3 regions of the Nocardia sp. NPDC024068 genome follow, and region 2 is predicted to be linked to each of the others. Evidence: riboswitches for the same ligand, from Rfam matches in the RefSeq annotation. Region 2 holds a riboswitch; each other region holds the start of a gene.
What was found. Region 2 has a riboswitch for S-adenosylmethionine ahead of AB0F41_RS17725 (rhodanese-like domain-containing protein). Riboswitches for the same ligand answer to the same signal wherever they lie in the genome.
Positions count from the first base shown of each region.

Region 1: linked by a shared signal. The riboswitch ahead of AB0F41_RS18335 (aminotransferase class V-fold PLP-dependent enzyme) and the one ahead of AB0F41_RS17725 (rhodanese-like domain-containing protein) in region 2 are both predicted to bind S-adenosylmethionine.
Region 3: linked by a shared signal. The riboswitch ahead of AB0F41_RS08870 (homoserine O-acetyltransferase) and the one ahead of AB0F41_RS17725 (rhodanese-like domain-containing protein) in region 2 are both predicted to bind S-adenosylmethionine.

Region 1 is NZ_JBEZYU010000022.1:24,659-28,898, reverse strand. Features, by position in the region: gene AB0F41_RS18345 (LLM class flavin-dependent oxidoreductase) at 1-669, opposite strand, end outside; gene AB0F41_RS18340 (TauD/TfdA family dioxygenase) at 902-1,843, shown strand; SAM riboswitch class IV at 1,967-2,080, shown strand; gene AB0F41_RS18335 (aminotransferase class V-fold PLP-dependent enzyme) at 2,127-3,437, shown strand; gene AB0F41_RS18330 (cytochrome P450) at 3,901-4,240, shown strand, end outside.
Region 2 is NZ_JBEZYU010000021.1:105-4,344, forward strand. Features, by position in the region: gene AB0F41_RS17720 (O-succinylhomoserine sulfhydrylase) at 146-1,357, opposite strand; gene AB0F41_RS17725 (rhodanese-like domain-containing protein) at 1,354-1,770, opposite strand; SAM riboswitch class IV at 1,788-1,900, opposite strand; gene AB0F41_RS17730 (hypothetical protein) at 1,965-2,435, opposite strand; gene AB0F41_RS17735 (FAD-dependent oxidoreductase) at 2,663-4,051, shown strand; gene AB0F41_RS17740 (amidohydrolase family protein) at 4,123-4,240, shown strand, end outside.
Region 3 is NZ_JBEZYU010000005.1:184,379-188,618, reverse strand. Features, by position in the region: gene AB0F41_RS08880 (acyl-CoA dehydrogenase family protein) at 1-403, opposite strand, end outside; gene AB0F41_RS08875 (NADP-dependent isocitrate dehydrogenase) at 703-1,920, opposite strand; SAM riboswitch class IV at 2,195-2,305, shown strand; gene AB0F41_RS08870 (homoserine O-acetyltransferase) at 2,615-3,760, shown strand; gene AB0F41_RS08865 (DUF3017 domain-containing protein) at 3,768-4,013, opposite strand.

The sequences.
Region 1 (4,240 bases), on a different contig from region 2:
TCCCAGTTCGTCGCTCAGTACGCGCAGCCGGTCGATCCGCTCACCGACTCCGGCCAGGGGTTCGCCCCAGAACAGTTGCACATCGGCCTCGGCGGCGGCGACCCTCTCGGCGGCCGGCGAGGCACCCCCGAAATACAGCAGCGGATGCGGCCGGCCGGGTCGCGCGGCGATTCGCGGTTCGACCGTGGAATCGGTGACCCGGTAGTGGGTGCCGCGGTGGGTGACGTTCTCCTCCGTCCACAGCCTGCGCACCACCTGCATGAACTCGCGGGTGCGGGCGTAACGGCCGGCCTGATCCTCCTCCGCTTCGCCGTAGGCCGCGAGATCGTCCTTACCGGAGACGATGTTGACGCGGACCCGGCCGCCGGTGAGGTGATCGAGACTTGCCGCCGCGGATGCGAAATGCGCCGGGCGCCAATATCCGGGACGCACCGCGATGAGCGGCTCGAAGGTTGTGGTCCGGGCGGCGAGGGCGGTCGCGACCGTGAACGTGTCGGGCCGGCCCCAGCCGGTGCCGATCAGCGCGCCCGTCCACCCGTGCTGTTCGAGCGCTTTCGCATGAGTGGTGAGCGTGTCGACGCTGTTGTGATCGTCGGTCACCGGTTCGCCGCGATGCCCGGGCCGGGCCTGATTCGGGATGTACCAGAGAAATTCGGCGCTCATCGGCATATTCCTGGGGTCGGCGGCGGGTGACCTTCGGCCGCTCACGGCCGCACGAAGAAATGTTGCGCCGCCATTCTTTTCGCGGCTACCAACTCGATCACCATGATTCGAAACGCGGAGGCGGGCAGCATGGATCAGAGAGAAACAATCGCTCCGATCGCAACGGGCCTTCCGATCCGCCCGCGGGCCTAGCGTGGTGGCACAATCCTTTCCGGCGCGAACAGGCGGTGGCTTCCCGATGACGATTTCTGCGACCGAAACCATTTCCCCGCGATCGGTGATCACGGTTTCGCCCCAATCGGGCTACACCGGGGCCGAGATCACCGGGGTCGACCTCGCGGAGGATCTCTCCGACGAGGTGATCTCCGAGATCAGGCGGGCACTACTGCGATGGAAGGTGGTGTTCTTCCGCGATCAGACCATCGGGCACGCGGCACAGATCGCTTTCGCCCGCCGATTCGGCAAGGTGACTCCGGCACACCCATACGAAGAGAGCCCGCCCGAGGGATTCCCGGAAATCCTGCCCATCGACAGCCGCCGTTACAGCGCGCAGTACGGCCGGAAACGCACCTCCTACGACAGCAGTTGGCATACCGATGTCACCGCGTTGGTGAACCCACCCGCTTTCTCTATTCTGCGGGCCGAATTCCTGCCTCCTTACGGCGGTGATACCGCATGGACCAATCTCGTTGCCGCCTATGAGAATCTGCCCGCCGAATTGCGTGCCTTCGTCGATACCCTCGACGCCGAGCACACTTTCGACAATCGGGCGAGTGCCGGCAGCAACCGGGCGCGGGCCGTTGCCCGCACACCGCTGCGGACCTTCCATCCGGTCGTGCGGGTGCATCCGGAAACGGGGGAGCGGGCACTGTTCGTGAGCCCGGGATTCACCCGGCACGCCAGGAACATCCGCCATCTGGGTCCCCGGTTGAGCGCCCATCTGCTCGACGCGCTGTGGGAGGAGGCCACCCGCACCGAGTACACGGTCCGGTTCCGCTGGCAGCCCGGCAGTGTGGCGTTCTGGGACAACCGGGCCACCGCGCACCTGGCGATTCCGGACGCCGGGCACCTCGGTCACGACCGGGTGCTCTACCGGGTGACACTCGAGGGTGAGGTACCCGAAGGCGTGGACGGGCGCCGGTCGGAATCGGTGGAGGGTGATCCGTTCTACGGGTCCTGAGCATCCCGCGGGCCGGTGGGTCACCGTCGTGATCGCGGGCGGCCCACCGGCGCGGTGTCTGTATCCCCGGCCGGTGGGGCGCGGTTGACAAGCGGACGAGTTGTCTGCAAAGGTCTCGGATCAGGTCATGAGTGCCAGCGTCAAACCCCGGTTTGCTGGCCGGCAACCCTCCTCCGCGGTGGGGTGCCCCGGGTGACGACCGGGCCGCGGCTCGACCGAGCGCGGCAAGCGCGGACTCCGTTCTCCGACAGATCCGGAGTCCCTCCACCGAAGGGATTGCGTGATGACCGCTGTACTCGACCCCACCTGTGCCCCCGCCCGGGTGACCGGCGACGACCTCCGGGTGCCCCTGGTGCAGGGCGGCACCCTCGACTACGCCAATTTCGACTACGCCGCCAGTGCGCCGGCACTGGCCGGGGTCGCCGCACGCGTCGACGAACTGCTGCCCTACTACGCGAGTGTCCATCGTGGAGCCGGCTACGCCTCCCGGATATCCACGCGCTGCTACGAGGCCGCGCGGGACACGGTGGGCCGGTTCCTGGGTTGCGATACCGATCAGGTCGTGGTGTTCACCCGCAACACCACCGACGCGCTGAACCTGCTCGCCGGCTGCGTACCCGGCGATACCGTGGTGCTCGATATCGAACATCACGCGAACTTCCTGCCGTGGCAGCGTCACGGCCGCCGGGTCGTGTGTGCGGCGGATACGCTGGACGAGACAGTGTGCCGGCTGGCCGCCGAGTTGTGTGCGAAACCCGCGGCGCTGCTGGCGGTGACCGGCGCGTCGAATGTGACCGGTGAGGTGCTGCCGCTGGAGCGGCTCGCCGAACTGGCCCATCAGTGCGGGGCGCGGATCCTGGTGGACGCCGCGCAATTGGCGCCGCATCGGCGAATCGATCTGCGGGCCACCGGTATCGACTATCTGGCGTTGTCCGGGCACAAACTGTACGCACCGTTCGGCGCGGGAGTGCTGGTCGGCCGGCGCGACTGGCTCGACGCGGCGCCGCCGTATCTGGCCGGTGGCGGTGCGGTCACCGAGGTCACCCCGGACGATACGAGTTGGGCGGCCGCGCCGCACCGGCACGAGGCCGGATCGCCGAACGTCCTGGGTGCCGCGGCGCTGGCCGCCGCCTGCGACGCACTGACCGAATCGAGCGCCCCGGCCCAAGCCCGTGAGCGAGTTCTCACCGAACGGTTACGGGCCGGCCTTGCCGATATACCGGGCATCCGCTGCCTGCGGATCTGGCCGGATACCGCCGACTGCGTCGGCATCGTGGCCTTCACGGTGGACGGATACGAACCCGGCCGGGTCGCCGCCTACCTGTCCGCCGAGCATGCGATCGGGGTTCGCGACGGCCGGTTCTGCGCCCACCCGCTGCTGGCCCGGTTCGGTATCGAGGCGGGCCTGCGTGCCAGTATCGGGCTGGGGACCACCGAGACCCAAATCGACCGCCTGCTCGGGGCCGTCCGCGCACTGGTCACGCACGGACCGGCCTGGAACTACACGGGCGCGGGCGGGCGGTGGGATCCGGTTCCGGAGACCCGCCCGGGGCTGAGCGTGGACGGTTCCGCGGGCGCCGCTCCCTGCGTCTGAGGGCGGGTTCCGGACCGCATCCGGAGGTGCGGGCCGGATACCACGCGGCCGCCCCTGCCGCCGAGGTTCGTGGGGTTGCCTGCACGGCGCATATTCAACGGACCGGGAATCAGTGGGCCGGGGCTGCGGATCCGTGCCCGCTGAGGGGCCGGGAGCGTGCGGCCCGAAAACCGGCCCGACCACACGGCCTGGTCACGAGAGGTGCGGCATCTGGCAGCAGGAGAACAGAATTACCGATTTGCGCATACGGAGACTCCTGAAGGGATAATCTGGCTTCCTGTAGAAGAGAGCGGCGATTCATCGGGGTGTGGTGCCGGTCGGAAGTGCCCACGCGCATCACGCTGTCCCGCCGCGTACCGCATGACGCGATCGAAGGAGTTCGCCGGTGCCTCAGGAAGACCCGATCTACTGGGACCCCTTCGACCGTGGGATCGCACGCGACCCCTACCCCGTCTACCGGCGGATGCGTGCGGAATCGCCGCTGTACTACAACGATCGGCACGACTTCTACGCCCTGACCAGGTACGACGATATCGACCGCGCCCTGCTCGACTGGCAGACGTTCTCCTCGGCTCGCGGCCCGATCCTCGAGATCATCAAATCGGGCGTGGAGATCCCGCCGGGCACTCTGCTGATGGAGGATCCACCGGCCCACGACATCCACCGGGCGCTGCTCGCCCGGGTTTTCACGCCGCGCCGGGTACTCGCGCTCGAACCGCAGATCCGGGCTTTGTGCACCCGTGCGCTCGACCGGCTGACCGGTGCGCACGAATTCGACCTCATGACCGCCTTCGCGAACGAGG
Region 2 (4,240 bases):
CGCTCCAAAATTACAGCCCGACCCTTGGCGGAGGGGTCGATCCGAACCCTTCCTTCGCGGTGGGGTCGCTTCAACCCACCTCCCCCACCCTTCGCGGAGGGGCCGATCCAAAATCACACTCCTCCGCGGCGGAGGCGCTCCAAAATTACAGCGCTTGGTCGAGGTCGCCGAGTAGGTCTTCGAGGTCTTCCAGGCCGACCGAGAGGCGTACCACCCCGTCCGACAGTCCGATTCCGGCGCGACCCTCCGGGCCCATCGCCCGGTGGGTGGTGGTCGCCGGGTGGGTGATGAGGGATTTCGCGTCGCCCAGGTTGTTGGAGATGTCGATGATGCGCAGGCCGTTGAGTACTTCGAAGGCCCGTTTCTTGGCTTCGCCCGCGTTGGCCTTCAGTTCGAAGGTGACCACGGTGCCGCCGCCGCTCATCTGGGATTTGGCCAGGGCGTATTGCGGGTGGGTGTCGAGGAACGGGTAGCGCACCCATTCCACGGCCGGGTGTTCGTCCAGGTAGCGGGCGATGCGTAGCGCCGAGTCGGTGGACTGCCGTACGCGCAGCGGCATGGTTTCGAGGCCCTTGAGCAGGGTCCACGCGTTGAACGGGCTGAGTGCGGGGCCGGTGTGGCGCATCAGCGTCTTGACCGGGCCGTCGATGTATTCGGCGGTGCCGAGGATCGCGCCGCCGAGGACACGGCCCTGGCCGTCGATGTGTTTGGTGCCCGAGTACACGAGCACATCGGCGTCGAGGTCGAATCCGCGTTGCAGCAGCGGGGTGGCGAAGACGTTGTCCAGGACCACCTGGGCGCCGGCGGCGTGCGCGAGTTCGCTGACCTTGCGCACGTCGACGAGCGTCTGCATCGGGTTGGCGGGGGTTTCGAAGAACACCGCGGTGGTGGGTACGGACAGCGCCGCCTCCCACTGGTCGAGGTCTTCACCGTCGACGAAGACGGTTTCCACACCCCAGCGCGGCAGGATCTCGTTGCAGACCACGAAACATGATCCGAACAGGCTGCGGGCCGCCACCAGCCGGTCGCCGGCCTTCAGCAGGGCGCCGAGGGCGACGAAAACCGCGGCCATGCCGCTGGCGGTGGCGAAACAGGCTTCGGCGCCGTCGAGCAACCGCATCCGTTCCTGGAACATCTCCACGGTCGGGTTGCCGTAGCGGGAGTAGACGAAATGCGGGAGATCGCCGGTGAAGGCGGCTTCGGCGTCCTCGGCGCTGGCGTAGACGAATCCCGAGTTCAGGTAGAGCGCCTCGGAGGTCTCTTCGAAACCGGAGCGGTTGAGTCCGCCGCGGACGCCGAGTGTCGCCGGTCCCACGCCGTCGGGCAGGGCGCGTTCGAACGCGCCGCCGCCGATCACGACTGCCGCCAGGGCAGGCCGTGCGCTCGCCAGCCCGATCCGCCGCGGTGGCCGAGTTCGTCCAGCGGTCCTTCGAAGCCTTCGGTGACGTTGTACGAGGGTGCGATGCCCGCGGCGGTCGCGGCGGCGGCCGCGTGCGCCGAACGCTGGCCGGACCGGCACAGGAACACGACCGGTGCGTCCGCCGGGCGGTCGTTGAGGGAGTGGCGCAACTGGTCCAGGAAGCCGGCGTTGCGGGTGCCGGTGGAATCGACCCACTCCACCAGCAGGGTCGGTGTGGCGATTCCGCTGGTGTCGGGCACTCCGACGAATTTCCATTCGGCTTCGGTGCGCACGTCCACCAGGACGGCGTCGGGGTGCCCGGTCAGCAGTTCCCATGCCTGCTTCGGATCGATATCCCCTGCGTAACTCATACGTGATACCTCCTGCGAATCCGCACTTGCCGCATCCGTTCGATGCACGCCAGGTCGTCACCCGGAGCACCCCACCGCGGAGGAGGGTTGCCGACCAGCGAGCCGGGGCTTGGCGCTGGCACTCATGACCTAATGCATGAGATTGCCCCGGCGCGCCCCGACCTGTCAAACCCCGGTTGACGCTCTCGGCGACGTCATTCCACCGGTTGGTTGCACACCAGCCACTCGCCGTCGGAGTGGAAGAGCCACCATGTCGCGGTTCTCTCCTCGCCTTCGACTCGGCTGGTCACCTCGATGGTCGCCGTTTCGCCGTTGACCTGCACGGGGCCGAATCTCTCGATTTCGACGTCCTTCCCGGTTTCGCCGGGTTTCAGCTGCCCGGCCAGCGGCGAGCGGGCGGGAACGAAACCGGGGCAGACCGCCTCCCGTGGTGGTTCGGGCCCGAAGCGGCTGCTCGCGTCGCCGAACTCGCGGACCGCTCCGGCGATCCGGTCGGATTCTGTGACATTTTTCTCAGCGGGCGCCACCAGCCCGGCGATCAGCACGCCGCCCAGGACAAGGGCCGCGAGTACCGCGGCCACGACGAACGGGGTGATCGTGCGCGGTGCCTCGTCGCCGCCCGATCCGGCGGCCGGCTGCTCCTCGGTGGGTCCGGGATCGCTCATGCAGACGATCATCCCTGGTCCCCGCATCGGCTTGTGCCCGCACCCCGATAGAATCGGGGGAGACCGGGTGCTGCCGCACAGCAGTGACCGCGGAGACGTGGGAAGACCTATGGCCGACGAGCCGCCCGCGGAAGGCGGGATGAGGTGCATACAAGCCACGCGTCAACTTAGCCTAAGCTAACAACAACGCCAGTGATTCTCTCGACCGATAAGGGTGCGCGTAACTGATGACCGAGCAGAAGGAAGCGAACCGCCCGCTTCGGATCGCGATCGTGGGAGCCGGTCCGGCCGGGATCTATGCCGCCGACGCACTGATGAAGTCGGATGCGGAGGTGTCGATCGATCTGTTCGAGCGGATGCCCGCTCCGTTCGGGTTGATCCGCTACGGCGTGGCGCCGGACCATCCCCGGATCAAGGGGATCGTGACCGCGCTGCACAAGGTGCTGGACAAAGAACAGGTCCGCCTGCTGGGCAATATCGACTACGGCACCGATATCACCCTCTCGGATCTGAAGCGTTTCTACGACGCGGTGATCTTCTCCACCGGCGCCAACGCCGACCGTGCGCTGCCGATCCCGGGTATCGATCTGGACGGCTCCTACGGTGCCGCCGATTTCGTGTCCTGGTACGACGGCCACCCGGATGTGCCGCGGACCTGGCCGCTGGACGCGGAGAAGGTCGCGGTGCTGGGCGTCGGCAATGTCGCGCTGGATGTGGCGCGCGTGCTGGCCAAGACCAGTGACGAACTGCTGCCGACCGAGATCCCGCCGAACGTCTACGAGGGCCTGAAGGGGAACAAGGCCGTCGAGGTGCACGTGTTCGGGCGGCGCGGTCCGGCGCAGGCGAAATTCACTCCGCTGGAGCTGCGCGAGCTGGATCATTCGCCGACGATCGAGGTGATCGTCGACCCGGAGGACATCGACTACGACGAGGGCTCCGAAGCGGCGCGTCGGCATTCCAAGCAGGTCGATATGGTCGCCAATACGCTGGAGCAGTGGGCGATCCGGGACCAGGGCGATCGTCCGCACAAGCTGTTCCTGCACTTCTTCGAATCCCCGTCCGAAATCCTGGGGGAGGACGGCCGGGTCGTGGGCCTGCGGACCGAGCGCACCCAGCTCGACGGCACCGGCAACGTGAAGGGCACCGGCACGTTCAAGGATTGGGATGTGCAGTCGGTGTACCGCGCGGTGGGGTATCTGTCGCAGAACATCTCGGAGTTGCCGTTCGACGATCAGGCGGGCGTCATCCCGAACGAGGCCGGCCGTGTGCTGGTCGACGAGAATGCCGACGGCGCTGCGCGTTATATGTCCGGCACCTATGTGACCGGGTGGATCAAGCGCGGCCCGGTCGGCCTGATCGGCCACACCAAGGGCGATGCCAACGAGACCGTGGCCTGCCTGCTCGACGACGCCACCGCGTTCGCCGCCGCCGAGAACCCGGAGCCGGAAGCGGTACTGGAGTTCCTGGAGGGCCGGGGCATCCCGTTCACCACCTGGGCGGGCTGGTACCGGCTCGATGCCCACGAGCGGTCGCTGGGCGAGCCCGAGGGCCGGGAGCGGGTCAAGGTCGTCGAGCGCGAGGACATGCTGCGCGCGAGCGAACCGCACAAGGTATGAATCGCGGCCCGCTCCTACCGCTTCAGCGCTGGGAGGAGCGGGCGCCCCGATCCGTCAGGCATGCTGTATCAGTGTTCGATGCCCATGTGCACATCATCGATCCGCGTTTTCCGCTGATCGAGAACGAGGGCTACCTGCCGGAGCCCTATACCGTCGCCGACTACCGGCGCCGGATGGTGCGGTTCGAGC
Region 3 (4,240 bases), on a different contig from region 2:
GCACCCACCGCTGCTGCTGGGCGAGTGTGCCCCGGGACAGGATGGTGGCGCCGCCGAGTCCGGTACTCACCCCGAGGGAGCTGCACAGCCCCATACAGACCCCGGAGAGTTCACCGGTCACCACGGCCATCATCGTCTGCTGATCGAAACCGCCTTCGGACGGTTCCTTGCCCGCCGCCGGCTTCTCCGCACCTTCGGCGGCCGCCTGCCTGGCCGCCAGCTGCTTGTTCAGAGCTTCCTCGGCCATGGCACCGATACCGAAATCCGCGTACAGCTTGCGCAGGATCGGATAGGGCAGCATCTCGCCGCTGTCCAGGGCGTCCAGGTTCGGGCGCACTTCCTTATCGATGAACGTCCGCACCGCGTCGCGGACCATCAGGTCGGTATCGGACCATTCGAACATCGTCGTCCTCCGGTATCACCAGCAGCATTACGGTGTAAACCACCGAGCGGCCGCGCTACTGCGCCCGCCTTGTTGACACCCTGCCAGTTTTGCGCCGCCTTCGCTGCCTTTCGGCGCCCACACCGCGGTCGGGGCGGAATCGGCGGACGTACCGTGCGGCGGCGGGCCCGGTCTCGGCCATTCGGCAGCCCGGGCGAATACCCGCGGACGCAAGAACGCCATGCATGACAACAGCCCGTTGTGCCATGCATGGCGTTCGTGAAGATCCCGGCCCCCGGTAACGGCGGCGCGAGGGTGGATCAGCGCAGCGCGCGCGCCAGGTTCGCGTCCAGGGCGGCGAGGAACTCCTCGGTGCTCAGGTAGCCCTGGTCCCCGCCCACCAGCGCGGCGAGATCCTTGGTCATCTGCCCGCCCTCGACGGTCTTGATGACCACGTCCTCGAGGGTCTGCGCGAAGCCGATCACCTCGGGGGTGTTGTCCAGCTTGCCGCGGTGTTCGAGGCCGCGGGTCCAGGCGAAGATCGACGCGATCGGGTTGGTCGAGGTCGGCTTGCCCTGCTGGTGCTGACGGTAGTGCCGGGTGACCGTGCCGTGCGCGGCCTCGGCCTCACAGGTCCGGCCGTCCGGGGTCAGCAGCACCGAGGTCATCAGACCCAGCGAACCGAAGCCCTGCGCGACGGTATCGGACTGCACATCGCCGTCGTAGTTCTTGCACGCCCAGACGTAGCCGCCCTCCCATTTCATGGAGGACGCGACCATATCGTCGATCAGCCGGTGCTCGTAGGTCAGCCCGGCCGCCTCGAACTGGCTCTTGAACTCGGCGTCGAACACCTCCTGGAAGGTGTCCTTGAACATGCCGTCGTATGCCTTGAGGATGGTGTTCTTCGTGGACATGTACACGGGGTAGTTCTGCTGCAGGCCGTAGTTGAACGAGGCCCGCGCGAAATCCTCGATGGACTTCTTGAAGTTGTACATACCCATGACGACGCCGCCGTCCTCGGGCATCTTCACGACCTCGTGCACGATCGGCTCACTGCCGTCCTCGGGGGTGAAGGTGAGGGTGACGGTGCCGGCCTGGAAGGCCTTGAAGTCGGTGGCGCGATACTGGTCGCCGAAAGCGTGGCGGCCGATGATGATCGGCTTGGTCCAGCCGGGGACCAGACGCGGAACGTTGGAGATGATGATCGGGGCACGGAAGATGGTGCCACCGAGGATGTTGCGGATGGTGCCGTTGGGCGAACGCCACATCTTCTTGAGACCGAATTCCTCGACACGGGCCTCGTCCGGAGTGATCGTCGCGCATTTGACGCCCACACCGTGCTCTTTGATGGCATTGGCGGCGTCGACGGTGACCTGGTCGTCGGTCTTGTCGCGGTACTCGATGCCGAGGTCGTAGTACTCGAGGTTCAGGTCGAGGTACGGGTGGATCAGCTTGTCCTTGATGAACTGCCAGATGATCCGGGTCATCTCGTCGCCGTCGAGTTCGACGACGGTGCCTTCAACCTTGATCTTGGACATGGATCTTCGTGTCCTCCTAAGACTGGTGCCCTCATTGGACGGCCAGGCGAACACGCTTGTGAGCGGACCCCAGCTGTTCAACAGACAACGTATACATCCCGCGTTGTCCACGAGACGTCTGGTGTAACCAAGACGAGCGTACTGCTTGTGCTGTCCGCACGGTGCAGCCAGCCCCGGCCGTGAGATGTCACAGGGTGAGTCGTGCCACAAGATTACCGGGTACGCCCCGATGCCGATTTCGATCCCCTCGAACGCCCCGCTACCATGTTGAGCAGGTCATGAGCGCCAGCGCCAAGCCCCGGCTCGCTGGCCGGCAACCCTCCTGCTGCGGTGGGGTGCTCCGGGTGATGACCGGGCTTCCGAAAGCCGGAAGCAAGCGCACATCAAGGAGGCCGCCGTTATGTCCCGGTGCCGGTCACGTCGATCGTGACACTCCGGTATCTCGGCGAGCAACCCCCTATTTTCTGGAGCACGATATGACTGTAATTTTGGCGTCGCCTTCGGCGCCGCGGGGTCGGGGCCCTATCAACCCGGTTCTTCACTCCCGCCGGTCGGTCGCTGCGCTCCCTCCCTCTGGTCGCTCCAGAACCGGGCGGGCCCCGACCGACCACCGAGTCGTCACCGACCTCCGAGCTGTCGTTGATACACATCGGGTATCGCCGCGAGAGGTGGCCCAGCGCACGGAAGCAGTCGCGTGACTGTGGGTACCGAACGGATTACGGCCCGTCCCGTGGCGCAGCTGCCGCCGCCCGACGGCACACCCGGCCTCATTTCGATCGGTGATCTGACGCTGGAGAACGGGGCACACCTGCCGGATATCCGGCTGACCGTCCAACGCTGGGGCGAGCTGTCCCCGGCGCGCGACAATGTGGTGCTGATCGAGCACGCGCTGACCGGCGACTCCCATGTGGTGGGCGAACCGGACGCCGAGCACCCGTCACCCGGATGGTGGAACGGGATGGTCGGACCGGGAGCGCCGATCGATACCGACGAATGGTGTGTGGTCGCGACCAATGTGCTCGGCGGCTGCCAGGGCAGCACCGGGCCCGCCTCCGCCGCCCCGGACGGCGCGCCCTGGGGCTCGCGGTTCCCGGAGATCTCCATCCGCGACCAGGTCGCCGCCGAGTTCCGGCTCTTCGACCTCCTCGGTATCGAACGACTGGCCGCCGCGGTCGGCGGCTCGATGGGCGGTATGCGCGTCCTGGAGTGGATGCTCGGCGCACCGGATCGTCTGGCCGCCGCTCTGGTCCTCGCGGTCGGGGCACGGGCCACCGCCGACCAGATCGGCACCCAGACCACCCAGATCGCCGCGATCACCGGTGACCCCGACTGGCAGGGCGGGGATTACCACGGCACCGGTCGCGCACCGAGAACGGGAATGGGAATCGCACGGCGGATCGCGCATCTGACCTACCGCACCGAGGTCGAACTGGACAGCCGCTTCGGCAACAGCCCGCAGCAGGGCGAGGACCCCTGGGACGGCGGCCGCTACGCGGTACAGAGCTACCTCGAATACCAGGCCGAGAAACTGGGCAAACGATTCGATCCGGCCACCTATGTGCTGCTCAGCGAAGCGATGAACCGGCACGATATCGGCCGCGGGCGGGGCGGTATCGACGCGGCGATGGCCACCGCCGAGGTGCCCTGCATCGTCGGCGGTATCGACTCCGACCGGCTCTACCCGCTGCACACCCAGCGGGAACTGGCCGAAGGTCTGGCCGGGTGCCGCCATTTCGAGGTCATCGCCTCCCGCGACGGCCACGACGGATTCCTCACCGAAGCGGCGGCCATCGGAAAACTCCTGGTCCAGACGATGAACCTGGCCCGGACTCCCCGCTGACCGCGAGCTATCCCACGCCGAGAGTGTTGATGGTGGCGGCCAGGAAGACGATGGAGCTGCCGAGCAGCGTCAGCGCCCCCACATCGAACGGACGGCTGCGCACGGCCAGCAGGCCCACCCGGGCGGTCGGCAGGCACAGCCGGAAGGCGGCGGCGATCAGCGTCGCGCCGCCGAAGAAGAAGGCCCCGCGACGCCAGCGGTCCTGAGCGACGAAGACCACGGCGACCAGGATCACCAGCACCACCACGACCATCGGCAGATGGCAGCGCAGGAACCGGGCCCAGCGGTCGCCGGTGCCGGGAGCTTCGTCGGTCAGGGTCTCGGCGTCGGTCACGGAGGCGATTGTTCCAGACGCGACCGGTCAGGTCTGCGCCACCGGGGCGTACTCCGCGGCGCGATACGAAAGTCCGGTCGACGGTGACGGGACGGTCCGGGGCTGCCATTTCGTGAAGGCACCCGCTCGGCAACCGGTACAACGGT